2 regions of the Promicromonospora sukumoe genome follow, and region 2 is predicted to be linked to the other one. Evidence: predicted binding sites of a transcription regulator. Region 2 holds the regulator's gene; the other holds the start of a gene.
The links. The regulator HrcA, encoded in region 2, represses chaperone genes, less so after heat shock. The targets are predictions, from matches to a motif close to TTNGCACTCGNNNNNNNCGAGTGCNAA.

Region 1: groES (co-chaperone GroES) is a predicted target of HrcA. The motif match lies at 7,075-7,101, and genes of this name have one in related genera.

The regions. Positions count from the first base shown of each region.
Region 1 covers NZ_JACGWV010000003.1:728,658-737,674, forward strand. The annotation lists gene FHX71_RS27320 (Fic family protein) at 1-996, shown strand, start outside; gene FHX71_RS27325 (sulfurtransferase) at 1,013-1,909, shown strand; gene FHX71_RS27330 (hypothetical protein) at 1,893-2,615, opposite strand; gene tsaD (tRNA (adenosine(37)-N6)-threonylcarbamoyltransferase complex transferase subunit TsaD) at 2,718-3,761, opposite strand; gene FHX71_RS27340 (malonic semialdehyde reductase) at 3,884-4,501, shown strand; gene FHX71_RS27345 (glutamate--cysteine ligase) at 4,508-5,683, opposite strand; gene FHX71_RS27350 (class I SAM-dependent methyltransferase) at 5,680-6,948, opposite strand; gene groES (co-chaperone GroES) at 7,283-7,579, shown strand; gene FHX71_RS27360 (WhiB family transcriptional regulator) at 7,786-8,073, opposite strand; gene FHX71_RS29585 (MerR family transcriptional regulator) at 8,265-9,017, shown strand, end outside.
Region 2 covers NZ_JACGWV010000002.1:26,542-35,558, reverse strand. The annotation lists gene lepA (translation elongation factor 4) at 1-1,038, shown strand, start outside; gene hemW (radical SAM family heme chaperone HemW) at 1,039-2,394, shown strand; gene FHX71_RS17390 (hypothetical protein) at 2,534-3,553, shown strand; gene FHX71_RS17385 (DUF2189 domain-containing protein) at 3,646-4,641, shown strand; gene FHX71_RS17380 (DUF4870 domain-containing protein) at 4,760-5,284, opposite strand; gene FHX71_RS17375 (DUF3097 domain-containing protein) at 5,309-6,172, opposite strand; gene FHX71_RS17370 (hypothetical protein) at 6,293-6,478, opposite strand; gene hrcA (heat-inducible transcriptional repressor HrcA) at 6,866-7,885, shown strand; gene dnaJ (molecular chaperone DnaJ) at 7,914-9,017, shown strand, end outside.

The DNA of each region.
Region 1 (9,017 bases), on a different contig from region 2:
GACCTGAGAGTGATCGACACCGGCCGTGGCAGCGAGGCCTTGTACCGGGACAAGCTGCCTGCCCTGCTGACGAGTCTGGCGCAACGCGCTCGCGTTGCGAGCATCGAAGCCTCTTCTGCGATCGAGGGAGTCGTGGTCGAGAGCCGCGAGCGTGCGGACGTGATCCTGAGTGGAAAGCCAGTGGTACTCCGGGATCGGAGCGAGCGGGAGCTCGCCGGGTACCGGGCGGCACTGGACTACCTCTACCAGGAGGACTGGAGGCCCCTGAACACGGGCCTTGTCCTGCACCTGCACCGACTCTTGTTCTCGTTCACCGACGTGCCAGGCGGGGGTTTCAAGACCTCGGAGAACATCGTGGTCGACAGGCTTCCGGACGGGACCCAGGTCAAGAGGTTCACCCCCGTCTCGGCGGCGGAGACGCCACAGTTCGTGGACGAGCTGGTGAGGCGGTACTCGGTGGCGATCAGAGAAGATCGGCACCACCCCGTACTCCTCGTCGGGCTTTTCGTTCTGGACCTGTTGACGATCCACCCGTTCCTCGACGGCAACGGGCGAATCGCTCGCGCCCTGACGAACGTGCTGCTGGAGGACAGCGGGTACGAGGTGACGCGATACGTATCGCTGGAATCGGCGATCGCCGATTCTGCGGACGCGTACTACGACGCCCTTCTGGGATCCACCACCGGGTGGCACGACGGCGGCCAGGACCCGTGGCCCTGGCTCCGGTACTTCGTCGGCGTCGTGCGCGGCACCTATGAGGAGTTTCAACGGGTCACGGACACGGCCCGTGCTGCGGGGAGCAAGAAGGAGCGCGTCCAGCTGTACGTCCGGGATCATGCTCCGGCATCGTTCAGGATGGCCGACGTCCGGGCTTCGCTTCCCGGGGTCAGCGATGCGACGATCAGGAACGCGTTGGACGCGCTGCGGGTTGCCGGGGTCATCGAGGTGGACGGTACCGGGCGCAACGCTGCATGGAACCGGATCGGCGGCAGATGAAGAGGGGTACCACGGCATGAGGGAACGAGTTCTGGTCGACGCCACGACGCTGGCGGCCGACCTGCAGGTCGGCGCCGGCCCTGACCCGGTCGAGGGGCGCCCCGTCGTGCTCGACGTCCGCTGGGCGCTCGGCATGACCGACGGCCACGACCAGTACCGCGCCGGGCACCTCCCGGGCGCCGTGTACGTGGACCTGGAGACCGAGCTGGCCGCGCACGCGTCGCCCGCCGAGGGGCGGCACCCGCTGCCGTCGGCGTCGGCGTTCCAGGAGGCCGCGCGCCGCTGGGGCGTCTCGGCGGGCTCGCGCGTCGTCGTCTACGACTCCGTCGGCGGCACGTCCGCCGCCCGCGCCTGGTGGCTGCTCCGGTACTTCGGCGTGGACGAGGTGCGCATCCTCGACGGCGGCCTCGCCGCCTGGACCGCGGAGGGGCTCGCCGTCGAACCCGGTGACGTCACGCCCGAGCCGGGCGACGTCGTCGTGCGGCCCGGCGGGATGCCCGTCGTCGACGCCGACGGCGCGGCCGAGCTGGCCGACGGCGCCGGCGTGCTCCTGGACGCCCGCGCGGCCGAGCGGTACCGCGGCGAGGTGGAGCCCGTCGACCCGCAGGCCGGGCACGTGCCGGGCGCCGTCAGCGCGCCGACCGTCGAGAACCTGGGCCCCGACGGCCGGTTCCTGCCGACCGGGGACCTGCGGCGGCGGTTCGGGGCGCTGGGGGTCTCGACAGGCTCGACCAGCGGTGGTTCCGGCGTCGTCGGGGTGTACTGCGGATCGGGCGTCACGGCGGCGCACCAGGTCGCGGCACTGGCGATCGCCGGCGTCGACGCGGTGCTGTACCCGGGCTCGTGGTCGCAGTGGTCGAACGACCCCGCGCGGCCGGTCGCGGTGGGCCGATCCGTCAGGGCGTCGGGCTGACCTCGTTGAGCACGAGGATCTTCTGCCACACCTTGCGGGCCATGCCGAGCGTCAGCGACTCGATGGTCGAGACCGTGTTCAGCACGATGTCGTCCTGCGACTCCTCGGCGCACAGCGCCGCCGCCTTGCCCACGATCGACAGCAGCTCGGTGCAGTACTCCAGGTAGTACTCGATCTGCTCCGGCGTCAGGTCGACGTCGTTGTTCTCCGACTCGCCCGCGAACGCGTCTCGCAGGATCTCCGGCTCCTTGGTGAGCTGGTGCATGTCGATGATGTGCGCCAGGGAGCGCAGCCGGTGCAGCTTGGCGAGCAGGTCGGAGCGCTGCACCCGCTGCGGCACCGAGTGCAGCACCACGACGGCGACGGCGACGAACACGATGTCGTTGACCGCGCTCTCGATGAGCGGCAGCCAGTCGAGGCCGTTGTCCGGCGCCTCGGTGCCGGCGGCCTCGACGGCGAAGCCGAACGCGACCAGCGCCACGAGCACCACGAGGGCGATCAGGACGCGCGAACCGGCCTGCACCAGACGGCTACGCCGTCGGGTCCCGGCGGAGGTGTCCCTGACCTGCTCGGTCAGGGCCACGAGCTCCTGGGCCACGAGGTGGATGCCGCGGTCGGGGAACCGCGCGCCGATGCGGTCGCGCAGCCGCCGGGCCGTGTCGATGACGGGGACGGGCTCGAGCTTCTCCAGTGTTCTGACCCACACGGGAGGCAGCGTAGAGCCCCCAGCCCCGTTGAGTGCGGGATATTCGCCCTTTTCAGCGCGTCAGTAGGGCGAAAATCCCGCACTCAGCGAGGCCGGGGTGGGTCAGACGGTGATCGTGGTGAGCGGCATGGACGAGTCGACCGGGATGTCCAGGTTGCTCGGGGCCACCCCGGCGCGGACGACGGCGGAGCCGAGCGCCGCGATCATCGCGCCGTTGTCGGTGCAGTACCGGATCGGCGGGATGCGCAGGTCGATCCCGGCCTCGGCGCAGCGCTTGGCCGCCATCTCGCGGAGCTGGCTGTTGGCGGAGAACCCGCCGCCGACCACGAGCGTGTCGACGCCGTGCTTGTGGCAGGCCGCGATCGTCTTGGCGGTCAGCACGTCGGCGACGGCCTCGGCGAACGACGCCGCGACGTCGTGCACGGGGATCTCCTGGCCGGCGTCCGTGCGGGCCTCGACCCAGCGGGCCACCGCCGTCTTGAGGCCGGAGAACGAGAAGTCGTAGGCGTGCTTGGCCTGGTCCTTCGCCGCCGTGAGGCCGCGGGGGAACCGGATCGCCGTGGGGTCGCCCTCGCGCGCGAGGCGGTCGATGTGCGGGCCGCCGGGGTAGGGGAGGCCCAGCAGGCGGCCGACCTTGTCGAAGGCCTCGCCCGCGGCGTCGTCCAGGGTGGAGCCGAGCTCGGTGACGTCCGTGGCGATGTCGTCGACCAGCAGCAGCGAGCTGTGGCCGCCGCTGACCACGAGCGCCATCGCCCGCTCCGGCAGCGGGCCGTCCACGAGCTGGTCCACGCACGCGTGGCCGATCACGTGGTTCACGCCGTACAGCGGCTTGTTCAGGCCGATGGACAGGGCCTTCGCCGCGGACGCGCCGATCGTGAGCGGCCCGACGAGGCCGGGGCCGGCGGTGACCGCGATCGCGTCGACCTCGGACAGGTCGACGTCGGCCTCGCCCAGGGCCTTCTGGATCGTGGGGATCATCGCCTCGAGGTGGGCGCGGCTGGCGACCTCCGGGATGATGCCGCCGTAGCGAGCGTGCTCCTCCATCGAGCTGGCCACCGCGTCGACCAGCAGGTCGTTTCCGCGGACCAGCGCGACGCCGGTCTCGTCGCAGGAGGTCTCGATACCGAGCACCAGTGGATCTGCCATGTGCTCCAGCCTAGTTCTTCGGGGCCGATGGGCGTGGAACCGTGGCGGTGTGACGCGCCGACGTGCGCGACGTCACGGTTGAATCTGGAACTATCGCTCGGGGCAACCTTGTTGTCGCGCGTATGACCGACACCGTTCTTGAGGCTCCCGTCCTCGCCATCGACGACGCCACCGCCGACCGCCTGTTCCGCACCGCGCGGACCGTGACGACCTTCGCCGAGGCGGAGGTGACCGACGAGCAGCTCGCCGCCGTCTACGACCTCGTCAAGTGGGGCCCGACGGCGATGAACACCAGCCCGCTGCGCATGCTCGTGGTCCGCACGCCGGAGGCCCGGCAGCGCCTCGTCGAGCGTGTCCCGGAGGGCAACCGGGAGCGCGTCGCCAACGCCCCCGTCACCCTCGTGCTCGCGTACGACACCGACTTCCACGAGCACATGGACGTCCTGATGCCGCACAACCCGGGCGCGCGCGACATGTTCGCCGGCGACGCCGGGGCGCGCGCCGAGATGGCCCGCACCAGCGCCCTGCTCCAGGCCGGCTACCTGATCGTCGGCCTGCGGGCCGCGGGCCTGGCCGCCGGCCCCATGCACGGGACCTACGACCAGATCGACGCCGAGTTCTTCGCCGAGAACGGCTGGAAGGGCTTCCTCGTCGTCAACGTCAGCGTGGCCGACGGCGCCGACACCACCCGCCCCCGCGCCCCGCGCCTGGGCTTCGACGACGCCGCGCAGGTCATCTGACGCGGGTCAGCCGGGCAGCGGCCTCCCCGCCCGCATCTCCGCCATCATGGCGCGCGCCACGGGCACCAGGTCGCCGTCGTGCGCCGCGGCGACCCGCTCCTGCCGCAGGTAGGACGGCCCGGTGACCAGGATGTCCCGCACCCCGGCCAGCTCCGCCGCACAGCCCAGGCGGTGCGCGACCGGCTCCAGCTCCACGAGCAGCTTGCCGATCGCGTCGACGACCGGCCCCTGGTTGCCGTGCGCGTCGAGGATCACCGTGGCGTCCAGCCCGTAGCGGGCCGAGCGGAACTTGTTCTCGGCCACGTACCAGGGCGGTAGCTCGACCAGGTCCCGGCCCTGGTCGAGCTGTGTGGACAGGTGCTCCACGAGGCAGTGCACCAGCGCGCCGAGCGCGAGGGCCTCCGTGAGGTTGGTCGGCCCGTCGCAGACCCGCACCTCGAGCGTGCCGAACGTCGGCGACGGCCGGATGTCCCAGTGCACCTCGTTGAACGCCTCGACCGCGCCGATGTGCAGCATGTCGCCCGCGTACGCCTCCAGCTCCTCCCAGGTGCGGAACGCGACCGGCAGGCCGGAGCTCGGGATCTGCTGGAACAGCAGCGACCGGTTCGAGGCGTACCCCGAGTGCTCGCCCGCCCAGTACGGCGAGCCGGCCGACAGGGCCTGCAGGTGCGGGAAGTACTTGAGCATGCCCCGCATCAGCGGCAGCGCCTTGTCCCGGTGCTCGATGCCGACGTGGACGTGCAGCCCCCAGATGATCAGCTGCGCGCCCCACACCCCGGTGCGCTCGCGGATGCGGGCGTACCGCTCCTTCTCGCCGATCTCCTGGTCGGCGGCCCGCGCGAACGGGTGCGTGCCGCCCCCGATGAGGTCGAGGCCGAGGGGATCGGTCACCGACCGCACGCGGTCGAGCGCGGTGGTGAGGTCGGCGCCGGCCTCGGCCACGGTCCGGCCCACGCCGCTGACCAGCTCGATGGTGTTCTTCATGTACTCGCCCGTGACGTGCGGGGCGAGGCCCCCGGGGCCGTTCCGCTGGTTGCCGCCGTCGCGCGCGAGCGCCTCAAGCACCTCCGGACCTGCCTGGCACAGGTCGGCGGTGCCGGGCTCCACGAGCCCGATCTCCCACTCGAGCCCCACGGTCGACCGCGGGGACTCGCCGAAGCCGAGCCTGGCCGGCGAGCTCATACGGCTCCCAGGGGTTCGACGAGGAGCACCTGTTGGTTGCCTGACACACGGGTGAGCACGATCGTCGCCTCCTCGGTTCCGGTGAGCACGAGCTGCTTGCGAAGTTGTTCGGGCACGACGGCGGTGCCCCGCTTCTTGATCGTGATGCGGCCGACGTTCCGGTCGCGGAGGTAGGACTTGAGCCGCTTCAGGCCGAACGGCATCGTGTCGAGCACCCGGTAGCCGGTGGCGACCGGCGCCGGCGCGCCCGCGGCGTCGACGGGCCTGGCGGACGGGAGTGCGGCGGCCTCGTCGGTGGTGACGTAGGCGATGGTCGGGTCCACGAGGCGCCCGCCCAGCTCGGCGGCCGCCTCGCCCACGAGCCCCGCGCGGATGACGGCGCCGTCGGGCTCGTAGAGGTACTGCCCGACGGGGCCGACGTCGGGCTCCACGCCCGTGCCGCGCACGGTGCGGCTGAGGGTGTGCTCCTTGCCGTCGTCGTCGGTGAAGGTGCGCAGGACGAGCGCCGAGCGCCCGGGGCCGTCGGGCGCGAGCGGGCCGAACCACAGCCCGACCTCGACCACGTCGCCGTTGACGGAGACCCACTGCGTCTCGGCGTCGTCGGGCAGGCCCTCGTGCGCGATGCCCGGCCCCACCTTGATGCCGACGGCGGGCACGGTCTCGCGCAGGGCCCACACGGCGTCGAGCGGCGGCTCGTAGGCCCGCGGGTCGAAGATGCGGCGGCTGCGGCCGCCCTGCCCGCCGCGCACGCGCCGGGCGGGATCGGCGTAGACACCCTCGATGCCCTCGGCGCGCAGGTCGAGCGAGAGGCCGTCGGCGTGCCGCACGTCCGCCTCGGGGAAGTGGCGCAGGTTCCACCGCGCGATGGCGGCGGTGCACTCGTCGAGGTCGGTGGCGACGACGCGGAGCCCCGTCCCGGCGAACGCGAGCGAGTCGGCGCCGATCCCGCAGGTGAGGTCGGCGAGGGCCGTGACGCCCGCGTCGAGGTACCGCCGGGCGTGCAGCGCCGCGACGAGCAGCCGCGTGGCCTGCTCCAGGCCGTGCGCGGTGAAGAGCATCCCGTCGGCGAAGTCACCGAACTTGGCCCGCGCCCGGGCGCGCAGCCGGGACTGGGTGACCACGGCGGCCGCGAGGTCCGCCGGGACGCCTTGCGAGCGCAGGGTCGTCACCGTCTTCATGGCGTCGCGCTCGTCGTACGGCGGGAGAGCCGCAAGCAGAGCCCAGCCGTCGGAGCTGAGGAGTTTGCTCAGAATCGCCGCATCCATGGGAAGATCTTTCCACGTTTGTCCAGGTCGTGACGAGTAGCCCGACGGAACCTTTTGGCCGAGATGGCGAGATTTCGACGTTCGGACGGCATGTCGCTCGTGCGGCGTGTGAGCCACTCCACGCGATTGGCACTCGCCTTGACCGAGTGCTAATGCCGACCTAGATTTGGGGTTGTTCATCGCCGCGGATCTCGGTAACGGGGCCTCGCGGCGGAGGACCCAGACGTTCGTGCCCGCCGGCACCCGCGACGACGGCGGACCGTCGAACGTTCGAGCCCCTTAAGTCAACCACGCAGCTGATCAGTCGATCCGCTCACGAAAGAGGAGGTCCGACGTGTCGGTCCCCATCAAGCCGCTCGAGGACCGGATCGTCGTCAAGGCTCTCGAAGCCGAGACCACGACCGCTTCCGGCCTGGTCATCCCGGACACCGCCAAGGAGAAGCCCCAGGAGGGCGAGGTCCTGGCCGTGGGTCAGGGCCGCATCGACGACAACGGCAACCGTGTGCCGCTGGACGTCGCCGTCGGTGACAAGGTGATCTACTCCAAGTACGGCGGTACCGAGGTCAAGTACGCGGGCGAGGAGTACCTGGTGCTCTCGACCCGCGACGTCCTCGCGGTGGTCGTGGGCTGATCCCAGCCCACGTCAGACAGACGAAGGCCCCGCACCGTCCGGTGCGGGGCCTTCGCTTCGTCCACGTCGCGCGCCGACGTGTTCCGCCGCGTCACCGCGGGCTGGCGGCTCGGCGGGGATGCCGCTGCCTCGGCGTCGAGGAGGGCATGCGTCAGACGGGCATGACGCGCTACGCGTCAGAAGTTGTGCAGCGGGTGCGCAACGGGTCAGGCGGAGACGGACTTGCCGGCGAGGATCGCCGAGCGCTCGTCCTCGCTGAGCCCGCCCCACACGCCGTACGGCTCGCGCACGCGGAGCGACTGCTCGCGGCACTGCATCATCACGGGGCAGGAGCGGCAGATCGCCTTGGCGGCCTCGGCGCGCCGGCGGCGGGTCGACCCGCGCTCACCCTCGGGGTGGAAGAAGAGGGTGTCGTCCGCGTCGCGGCACGCGCCCTGGTACTGCCATTCCCACAGTTCCATCACAGGACCGGGAAGCCTCGAGATCTCCGTCATGGCGAACAACCTACAAGTTGTGCAGAAGTTGTTCAAGGGGCAATTTCGCGCCATGCGGACTGAATCGGGTCAGCGGGAAGCCGGTCGGCACTGACCTGCTTTGTATGTATGTGAACCGAAATCCACCTAGATCGGCGGCACGCCGGGTTTCGCAGTGGCGCGGAGACCGCCGGGTCGGCAGAATCGAGTCCATGACTTCTTCGCGACCCGCCCAGAACTCGGGCGGGTCACGTACATCCAGCCCCGGACTGGCTGTCGCCGCCGTCGCGCGGCGCCTCGGGGTCGCTCCCGCGACCCTGCGTACCTGGGACCGGCGGTACGGCCTCGGCCCGTCGGGCCGCACCGCTGGATCACACCGCCGCTACACGCCGGACGACGTCGCCCGGCTCCTCGTGATGCGCCGGCTGACCCTCGAGGGCGTGGCCCCGGTCGACGCCGCCCGTGCCGCCGTCGAGGCGGGGGACGCGGAGCTCGAGGTCGCCACCCGGACCGCTCCGGCGCTGCCCGCGGTGCAGGTCGAGGGCGAGGCGGACGACGCCGACGAGGACTTCGAGGAGCAGTTCCTCGGCACCGTCGAGGTGCCGGACGACGAGGCCGACGACGAGCTCGACGACGAGACCGACGACCCCCTGGCCGCCGACACGGACGAGGACGACGACCCCGCGCCGGCGCCGGGCGGCGAGCGGGCCGAGGAACCCCGCGGCCGTGCCCGTCTGCGCGCCCTGCCCGGCGGCGCCACCGGCGGCGGGGCCCCGGCCTCGCCCGGCGGCCCACGGTCGGCCGCCTCCCCGGCGCCGACGTCGGGACGGGTGTCCGCCCTGGTCGACGCCGCCCTCGCGTACAGCCGGACCGCCTGCGACAACCTGCTCGTGCTCGGCCCGGACGGCGACCCCGCCACCTGGTGGACCGAGCTCGTCGAGCCGGCCTGGCTCCGGCTGTCCGAG
Region 2 (9,017 bases):
ACCGGCGTGAAGGACGTGCGCCAGTCCAAGGTCGGCGACACCGTGACCAACGCGGCCAAGCCCGCCACCGACGCGCTCGGCGGCTACAGCGACCCCAAGCCCATGGTGTTCTCGGGCCTGTACCCGATCGACGGCTCGGACTACCCGGTGCTGCGCGACGCCCTGGACAAGCTCAAGCTCAACGACGCCGCGCTCAACTACGAGCCCGAGACGTCGGTGGCCCTCGGCTTCGGCTTCCGCGTGGGCTTCCTCGGCCTGCTGCACCTCGAGATCGTGCGCGAGCGCCTGGAGCGCGAGTTCAACCTCGACCTCATCTCCACCGCCCCGAACGTCATCTACGACGTGACGCTGGAGGACAACACCCAGGTCGAGGTGACCAACCCGTCGGAGTTCCCCGGGGGCAGGATCAAGGAGGTCCGCGAGCCCGTCGTCAAGGCCACGATCCTCACCCCGGCCGAGTTCGTCGGCGCCGTCATGGAGCTCTCGCAGTCCAAGCGCGGCGACCTGCAGGGCATGGACTACCTGTCCGAGGACCGCGTCGAGATGCGCTACCACCTGCCGCTCGCCGAGATCGTCTTCGACTTCTTCGACCAGCTCAAGTCCAAGACCCGCGGCTACGCGTCCCTGGACTACGACACGTCCGGCGACCAGGTGGCCGACCTCGTCAAGGTCGACATCCTGCTGCAGGGCGAGCAGGTCGACGCGTTCAGCGCCATCGTGCACCGGGACAAGGCGTACTCCTACGGCGTCATGATGACGGCGAAGCTCAAGGAGCTCATCCCGCGTCAGCAGTACGAGGTGCCCATCCAGGCCGCGATCGGCGCGCGCGTCATCGCCCGCGAGACCATCCGCGCCATGCGCAAGGACGTGCTCGCCAAGTGCTACGGCGGCGACATCAGCCGGAAGCGCAAGCTGCTCGAGAAGCAGAAGGAGGGCAAGAAGCGCATGAAGAACATCGGCTCCGTCGAGGTGCCGAAGGACGCGTTCATCGCCGCGCTCTCCTCGGACTCGGACGGCCCCAAGGACAAGAAGAAGTAGGTGCCCGCACTTCCCCCCGGCATCCCCGTGCCCGACGACGGCGGGCTGCCCGCCTGGGCGCGCCCGTCGGGTGCGGTCGCCACCGCCGCGCCGTTCGGCGTGTACGTGCACGTGCCGTTCTGCACGGTGCGCTGCGGCTACTGCGACTTCAACACCTACACGGCGTCCGAGCTGGGCGGCGGCGCGAACCAGGCCGCCTACGCGACCACCGCGCTGCGTGAGGTCTCGCTCGCGCGCCAGGTGCTGGCCGACGCCGGACGGACCCCCGCAGCGGTCTCGACCGTCTTCTTCGGCGGCGGCACGCCGACGATGCTCCCCGCCGAGGACCTCGCACGGGTGCTGACCGGCATCGGGGACGCCTGGGGCCTGGCTGACCCTTCGACAGGCTCAGGGCAAGCTGTCGAGGTCACCACGGAGGCCAACCCGGACTCCGTGACCCCCGAGTCGCTGCGCGTGCTGGCCGACGCCGGCTTCACGCGCGTCTCGTTCGGCATGCAGTCCGCCGTGCCGCACGTCCTGGCGACGCTGGAGCGCACCCACGACCCGCTGCGCATCCCCGACGTCGTGCGGTGGGCCAAGGACGCCGGGCTGGACGTGTCCCTGGACCTCATCTACGGCACGCCCGGCGAGTCCCTGGATGACTGGCGCACCAGCGTCGAGGCGGCGCTGGCCACCGGCGTCGACCACGTGTCCGCGTACGCGCTGGTGGTGGAGCCCGGCACGAAGATGGCCGCCCAGGTGCGCCGCGGCGAGGTCACGCTGCCCGACGAGGACGACCAGGCCGCCAAGTACGAGCTGGCCGACGACCTGATCACCGCGGCCGGCCTGCGCTGGTACGAGGTGTCGAACTGGTCCCGGCCGGGGCACGAGTGCCGGCACAACGTGGGGTACTGGCGGGGTGACGACTGGTGGGGCGTAGGTCCCGGAGCGCACAGCTACGTGTCGGCGCCGTCGTCGTCGGTGCCGGCTCCGGCGCCTGATGCGGCGTCGGGCGAGACGACGACGGACGGCGAGCCCAGCGGCGAGCCGCCCGCCGGCGTCCGCTGGTGGAACGTGAAGCACCCCCGCGCCTACGCGACCCGCCTGGAGGCCGGGCACAGCCCGGGCGCCGGGCGCGAGCTGCTCACCCGCGAGGAGGCGCACCTGGAGCGCGTCATGCTCGGCGTGCGGCTGCGCGAGGGGCTGGACCTCGGCGTGCTCTCGGCGCCCGGCCGCACCGCGGTGGCGGGACTCGTGGCCCGGGGGCTGCTCGACGGGCACGCCGCCGTCGGCGCGGGCGGGGTGCCCCCGCGCGCCCTGCTGACGCGGCGCGGGCGGCTGCTCGCGGACGCCGTCGTGCGCGATCTGACGGCCTGATTTCCCCGCCCTTTTCCTTGCGCTTTCTCGCGTACGAGGGCTTTTTCGTTTGTTTGCGTGCCTGGTGAAATCGTCGATATCTTGTGCTGTTCATACCGTTACGGAGGCGGCTCGGTCCCGCCTGACAAGGGGCACGCGCATGAGCAACACCTATGGCGGCTGGCACCCGCAGGACTCCTCTCCCGGACAGCCGCCCTACGGACAGCCTCCCCACGGACAGCCTCACGGCCAGCAGCAGCCCTACGGCCAGCAGCCGCAGCAGGACCCGTACGGCCAGGTCCCGCAGAGCGGCCAGGCCGGCCAGCCGCTGGACCCGTACGGCCCGCGTGACCCGTACGGCCGCCCCGCCAACCCCTACGGGCGGCCGGACTACCAGCCCCCGCAGTATCCGCACGGCGGCTTCCAGCAACAGGCCGCGCCGCCCCAGCAGCCCCTGGCCCTGAGGCCGGTCGAGGCGGAGCCGGAGCCCCGCCCCGACGACGCGCCCCCCACCATCGGCCGGGCCTGGGGCTGGGCCTGGGGCGCATTCGGCGCGAGCTGGGGCACCTGGGTGCTGATGAGCCTGGCGCTCGGCGCGGCGCAGATCGCGGTGGTCCTCCTGTTCAGCCCGTCCACCCTGGACGGGCTGATGAACTCCACCGACCAGGCCGCGCTCGACGCCGCGCAGGCCGCCGGCCAGACGCTGGAGGCCAAGGCGCTGGGCGCGGCGGGGACCGCGATCACCTTCCTGCTGCAGGCCCTCCTGTACGCGGGCGCCCTCGCGGCGACCCGCACCCGCACGGTCCGGATCAGGGACTTCTTCTTCCTGCGCGGTTTCGGTGGCCTGCTGGCGTACGCGCTGCTCGCCGGGGTGATCGGCTTCGTCAGCGCCGCCGTGCCCGTGGTGGGCGGGCTGATCCAGGCGGTCTGCACACTGCTGCTGCTCCCGGTGCCCTTCCTGCTGCTGCGGCGGGTGGGCTTCGGCCGGGCGCTCGGGGGCGGCGTCGGCCTGGTGCTCTCCCACCTGGGGACGGCGCTCGGCGTCTTCGGGATCTTCGCCGGGCTGGCGATCGCGTCGATCTTCACGTGCGGGATCGGCCTCGTCGTGGTCGCCCCGGTGATGCTGCTGGTGGGGGCGTATCTGGTCCAGCGGTGGACCGGCGAGACGGTCCGGTCCTGACCCGCTGGTAACAACTCGGCAATTGCACATGCGGACATGCGGAGAAAAGGTGAAGGTGGCTACGGACACTGACGCATGACCTAGGGGAGCCCATGAGCGAGAACACTCCGCAGAACCCGTACGAGCCGAGCTCCGGCGGTCCCACGCCGCCGCAGAACCCGTACGGATCGAGTGCCGGCGGCCCGACGCCGCCCCAGGACCCGGCGGGTCCGGCCCAGCCGGCCGGCCCCGCGCAGCCGGGTGTGCCCGCGCAGCCGGGTCCCGCACAGCCGCCGCCCTACGGCGGCGCCACGCAGCCGCCCCCTTACGGTGGCGCGGGCCAGCCGCCGGCGTACGCCGGTCAGGGCTACGGGACGCAGCCGTCCGCGCCGTTCGCCGTCGGCGAGGCGCTGAGCTACGGGTGGAAGCGGTTCACGGGGAACTGGCTGTTCTGGGTGCTGTTCATCCTGCTCTCGTTTGCCGTGAGCGCGATCTTCAACGCCGGAAACTTCGGCGACTACCAGGAGATCAACCAGGCCGCGATGCGCGGCGACATCAGCAGCTCCACCGCGAACGGGGTGTCGTTCGGCAGCTCGCTGCTCGGGCTCGTCGGCTCGCTGATCAACTCCGTGCTCGGCGCCCTCGGGATCAACGCCGCGCTGCGTGAGGCCTCCGGCGAGAAGGCGACCTGGGGCACGCTCTTCAAGGTCAACAGCTACCCGATGATCATCCTGACGGCGCTGCTGCTCCTGGTGGCGGGCTTCGTGGGCGTGCTGCTGTGCGGCCTGGGCCTCATCGCCCTGGCGATCTTCGCGCCGTTCACCTACCACAACGTGGTCGACCGCAACCTGAACGCCTGGGACGCGCTGACCGGATCGTTCCGCCTGGTGGGGAAGAACTTCGGCTCGGTGTTCCTGCTCGAGCTCGCGCTCCTGGGCATCAACATCGTCGGTGCCCTGGTCTGCCTCGTGGGCCTGTTCGTCACCATCCCGCTCTCGCTGCTGACGCTGGCCTTCGCGTTCCGCCGGCTCACCGGCGGCCCGGTCGCGGCCATCGGGGCCGGCCCCGCGCCGGCCGGTCCCGCCCCGGCGGGCCCCGCCGTGGCCTGACGCCCGGCCGCGAGACGCTCGCGACACGGTCGCGAGACACAAGAACGACCATGCACCTGCTGCCGGTCCCGGACTCCGGCCGGCAGCAGGTGCATGGTCGTTCTGCGTCGCGCTGGTCCTACTTGATGAAGCGGATGTTCACCGGGTAGCGGTAGGGCGCGCCCTTACCGTTGGCGACGGCCGCCAGGATCATGAACACGATCGCGGCGATGAACGCCAGGTACACGATCCCGCCGATACCGAACGTGATGCCGGTGATGATCGCGGCGGCGACCTGCGCGATGGCCATGGTGATCTGGAAGTTCAGGGACTCCTTGGCCTCCTGGTCGACGAACCGGCTGCGGTCCTTGAGGACCAGCCAGATCACCAGGGGCGCGATGAACGACAGGAGGAACGGGCCGACCTGGGCCAGCACGGTCCACATGCGCTCGTCCGACGGCGTGAGCGGCTGCGGCTGGTACTGGCCGCTGTAGGCGGGGCCCGCCTGCGGGGGACCCTGGTAGGGCGACTGCCCGGGCTGCGGGTTGGGCGTCCCGTAGGCGGGGCCGTCCTGCGGCTGCGGGGCTGCGGGGCCGGGCGTCGGCTGCTGCGGCGCCGGGCCGGGCTGCTGAGGAGACTGCGGCTCCTGCGGGTTTTCGGACATATGCCCAACCGTAGAGGCTGCGCCTTACGAGATGGTCACGAAATCGATAAGTTCTTCGACACGTCCCAGCAGGGCGGGATCGAGGTCCCGGAAGTCGCGCACGGTGCCCAGGATGCGCTGCCAGCCACGGGCGACGTCTGCCTGCGTCTCCGCAGGCCAACCCAGGGAACGCAGGATGCCGAGCTTCCACTCGGTGCCGCGGTCGATCACGGGCCAGCGCTCCAGCCCGAGCCGCTCGGCGCGCACCGCCTGCCACACGTCCACATAGGGGTGGCCCAGCACCAGGACGGTGCCCGTCGGGACGGTGCGCAGCGCCTCGTCGGTGAGCCGCTGCTCCTTCGAGCCGGGCACCAGGTGGTCCACCAGCACGCCGACCCGGCGCTCGGCGTCGGGCCCGAACTCGGCGAGGCGTTCGGCGAGGTGGTCCACGCCGTCGAGCATCTCGACGACGACGCCCTCGACCCGCAGGTCGTCGCCCCAGACCTTCTCCACGAGCTCGGCGTCGTGCTTGCCCTCGACCCAGATGCGGCTGCCGCGGGCCACGCGCGCGCGGGCGCCGTGCACCGCGACGGAGCCGGAGGCCGTGCGTGTGGGCTGCGCGGGGGCGCGGTTCACGACGGGCGCGGTGAGCACGACGGGCTTGCCCTCGACCCAGAACCCCGGGCCGAGCGGGAAGGTGCGGGTGCGGCCGCGCCGGTCCTCCAGGACGACGACGTGCATGCCGCCCGACTTCTCGACGCGCACGATCGCGCCCACCCAGCCCGTCTCGACCTCCTCGACCACGAGGCCCAGCTCGGCGGGCGTGGGCTGCGACGTCGGCCGCCGCCCTCGCTGCGCGCCGGGAAACTGGGGGGAGAGCACGTCGGACCCATACCGTTCGTCGACCACCCGGTGAGCCTAGGTCGCCCCCCTCGCTGAGTGCTGGATATTCGCCCCTCCGGAGTGTCATCCAGGGCGAATATCCAGCACTCAACGAGGGGGGCGGGGTTTGCGCGGTGCCCGGCACGGTCAGGCGGCGCGCGGGCGGATGGCGTCGGCCGCCTTGGCTCGGCTCGCGCGCTCGGCGGTGCGCCGAGCGGCGGCCTGCCGGCGGGCGGCGTCCTTCTGCTCGCGGGCCATGCGGGCCCGCTCGTTGCGCTGGTCGAGCTCCCGCTCGTTGCGGCGGTACTCGGCGTAGTCCGAAAAGCCGAACATGGTGGTTCCTCCTGGTGTCGCCCCGGCCACTCGCCGGCGGTGATTCCAGGTTTGTCTGTGAGGTACGTCGCCCGGATCGGGCGGTCGCCGCATCTTTCGCGACGGGTTCGTGCCACGGGCTGGGCGCGCCTAAGGCATCGCCCTATGCTCGGTGCTCAGCCGTCGGCGAACGGTAGGACGCGCAGGTCAGCGGCGGGTTCTGCCGGGCAGGACCGGGTGTGCGGTACGGGCGGCGCCGCCGTGCGGCGGGTCGGGGACCCGGCCGGTCGCGCACGCCGCGTAGGATTGGCACTCGGTCGGTGAGAGTGCTGGAAGGCAGTGTCGGAGAGCGGGCCGGAACCCGGGTACACGTCCCGGACGTTCTACCTGGGGACGGAGGTGAGCGCGGTGAGCGAGGAACGCAGGCTCGATGTCCTGCGGGCGATCGTGGAGGACTATGTCCGCACGCGTGAACCCGTCGGCTCGCGCATCCTGACGGAGCGCCACCAGCTCGGCGTATCGCCCGCCACCGTGCGCAACGACATGGCGGCACTGGAGGAGGCCGGGCTCATCGCCCAGCCCCACACGTCCGCCGGTCGCATCCCCACCGACAAGGGCTACCGCCTCTTCGTCGACCAGCTCGCGGAGGTGCGGCCCCTGTCCGTGCCCCAGCGGCGCGCCATCGAGACGTTCCTGTCCCAGGCCGTCGACCTGGACGACGTCGTGGCGCGCGCCGGGCGGCTCATCGCCCAGCTCACCGGGCAGGTCGCCGTCGTGCAGTACCCGTCGCTGCGCCGGTCCGGGCTGCGGCACCTGGAGCTCGTGCCCACGGCCGAGGGCCGGCTCCTCGTCGTCGTCATCACGGACACCGGCCGGGTGGAGCAGCGCTTCCTCGACGTCCCCGTCGACCTGGACGACGGGACGCTCGGCGAGCTGCGCGCCCGCCTGAACGCCGCGACCGCCGGCCGCCGCCTCGCCGACATCGGCGACGCGTTCGCCGGCGTCGCCGAGGCCATGGCGCCCGAGCACCGGCCGCTGGCGACCGCCGTGGCCGAGGTGGTCACCGCCGCGCTCGGCGAGGAGAGCGAGGAACGCATCGTGCTGACCGGCCAGGCCAACCTGGCGCGGTCGAGCATGCGGTTCGAGCAGGGGCTGCGGCCCGTCCTGGAGGCGCTCGAGGAGCAGGTCGTCCTGCTCGGTCTCCTCACCGACATGACCGACGACGCCGGGGTGGCGGTGAGCATCGGCCACGAGAACCGGCTGGCGGGACTGGCGGAGACCTCCGTCGTCACGTCCGGCTACGGCTCGTCCGACGGCGACACCGTCGCGATCCTGAGCTCGATCGGCCCCACCCGTATGGACTATCCGGGCACCATCGCCGCGGTGCGCGCCGTCGCGCGCTACCTGTCACGAGTGCTGCCCAGCTAGATACTCAACTCATCACGAAGAGAGACCTGTGACCGACTACTACGAGATTCTCGGTGTTCCGCGCGACGCCTCGCCCGAGCAGATCAAGAAGGCATACCGCAAGCTCGCCCGTGAGCTGCACCCGGACGTGGCCGGCGACGTGGGCGAGGACCGGTTCAAGGACGTCGCGCGCGCGTACGAGGTGCTCTCCAACCCCGACAAGCGCCAGCAGTACGACATGGGCGTGGACCCCACGTCCCCCGGTGGCGGCGCGGGCGGCGGCTTCGGCGCCGGGTTCGGGTTCCAGGACATCTTCGAGACCTTCTTCGGCGGCGGGCAGCCGACCGGGCCGGTCCCGCGCGCCCGGCGCGGCAACGACGCGCTCGTGCGCCTCGACCTCGACCTCGCCGAGGCCGTGTTCGGCGCCAAGCGCGAGATCCAGGTCGACACCGCGGTGGTCTGCAACACCTGCGGTGGCGACGGCGCGCGGCCGGGCACCCACGCCCGCACCTGTGACGTCTGCCAGGGCCGCGGCTCCGTGCAGCGCGTCGCCCGCTCGTTCCTCGGCCAGGTCATGACCAACCAGCCGTGCTCCGCCTGCGGCGGCTTCGGCACCGTGATCCCCGAGCCCTGCACCGACTGCTCCGGCGAGGGCCGGGTGCGGTCGCGCCGCACCATCTCGGTGAACGTGCCCGCGGGCGTCGACACCGGCACGCGCATCAAGCTCTCCGCGCAGGGCGAGGTGGGCCCCGGCGGCGGCCCCGCCGGCGACCTGTACGTCGAGATCCGCGAGCGCGCGCACGACACGTTCGTGCGGCGCGGCGACGAGCTGCACTGCACCCTCCAGGTGCCGATGACGGCGGCGGCGCTCGGCACCGTGCTCGAGCTCGACACCCTCGACGGCCTGCAGGAGATCGACCTGCGCCCGGGCACGCAGCCCGGCCAGGTCATGACCCTCAAGGGCCTGGGCGTCGGGCACCTGCACTCCAGCGGGCGCGGCGACCTCAACGTGCACATCGAGGTCCATGTGCCCACGTCGCTGGACGAGGAGCAGACCGCGCTCATGCAGCAGCTCGCCACGCTCCGCGGCGAGGAGCGGCCCGAGCCGCGTCTCGCGACGGTCCAGGGCGGCGTCTTCTCGCGCCTGCGCGAC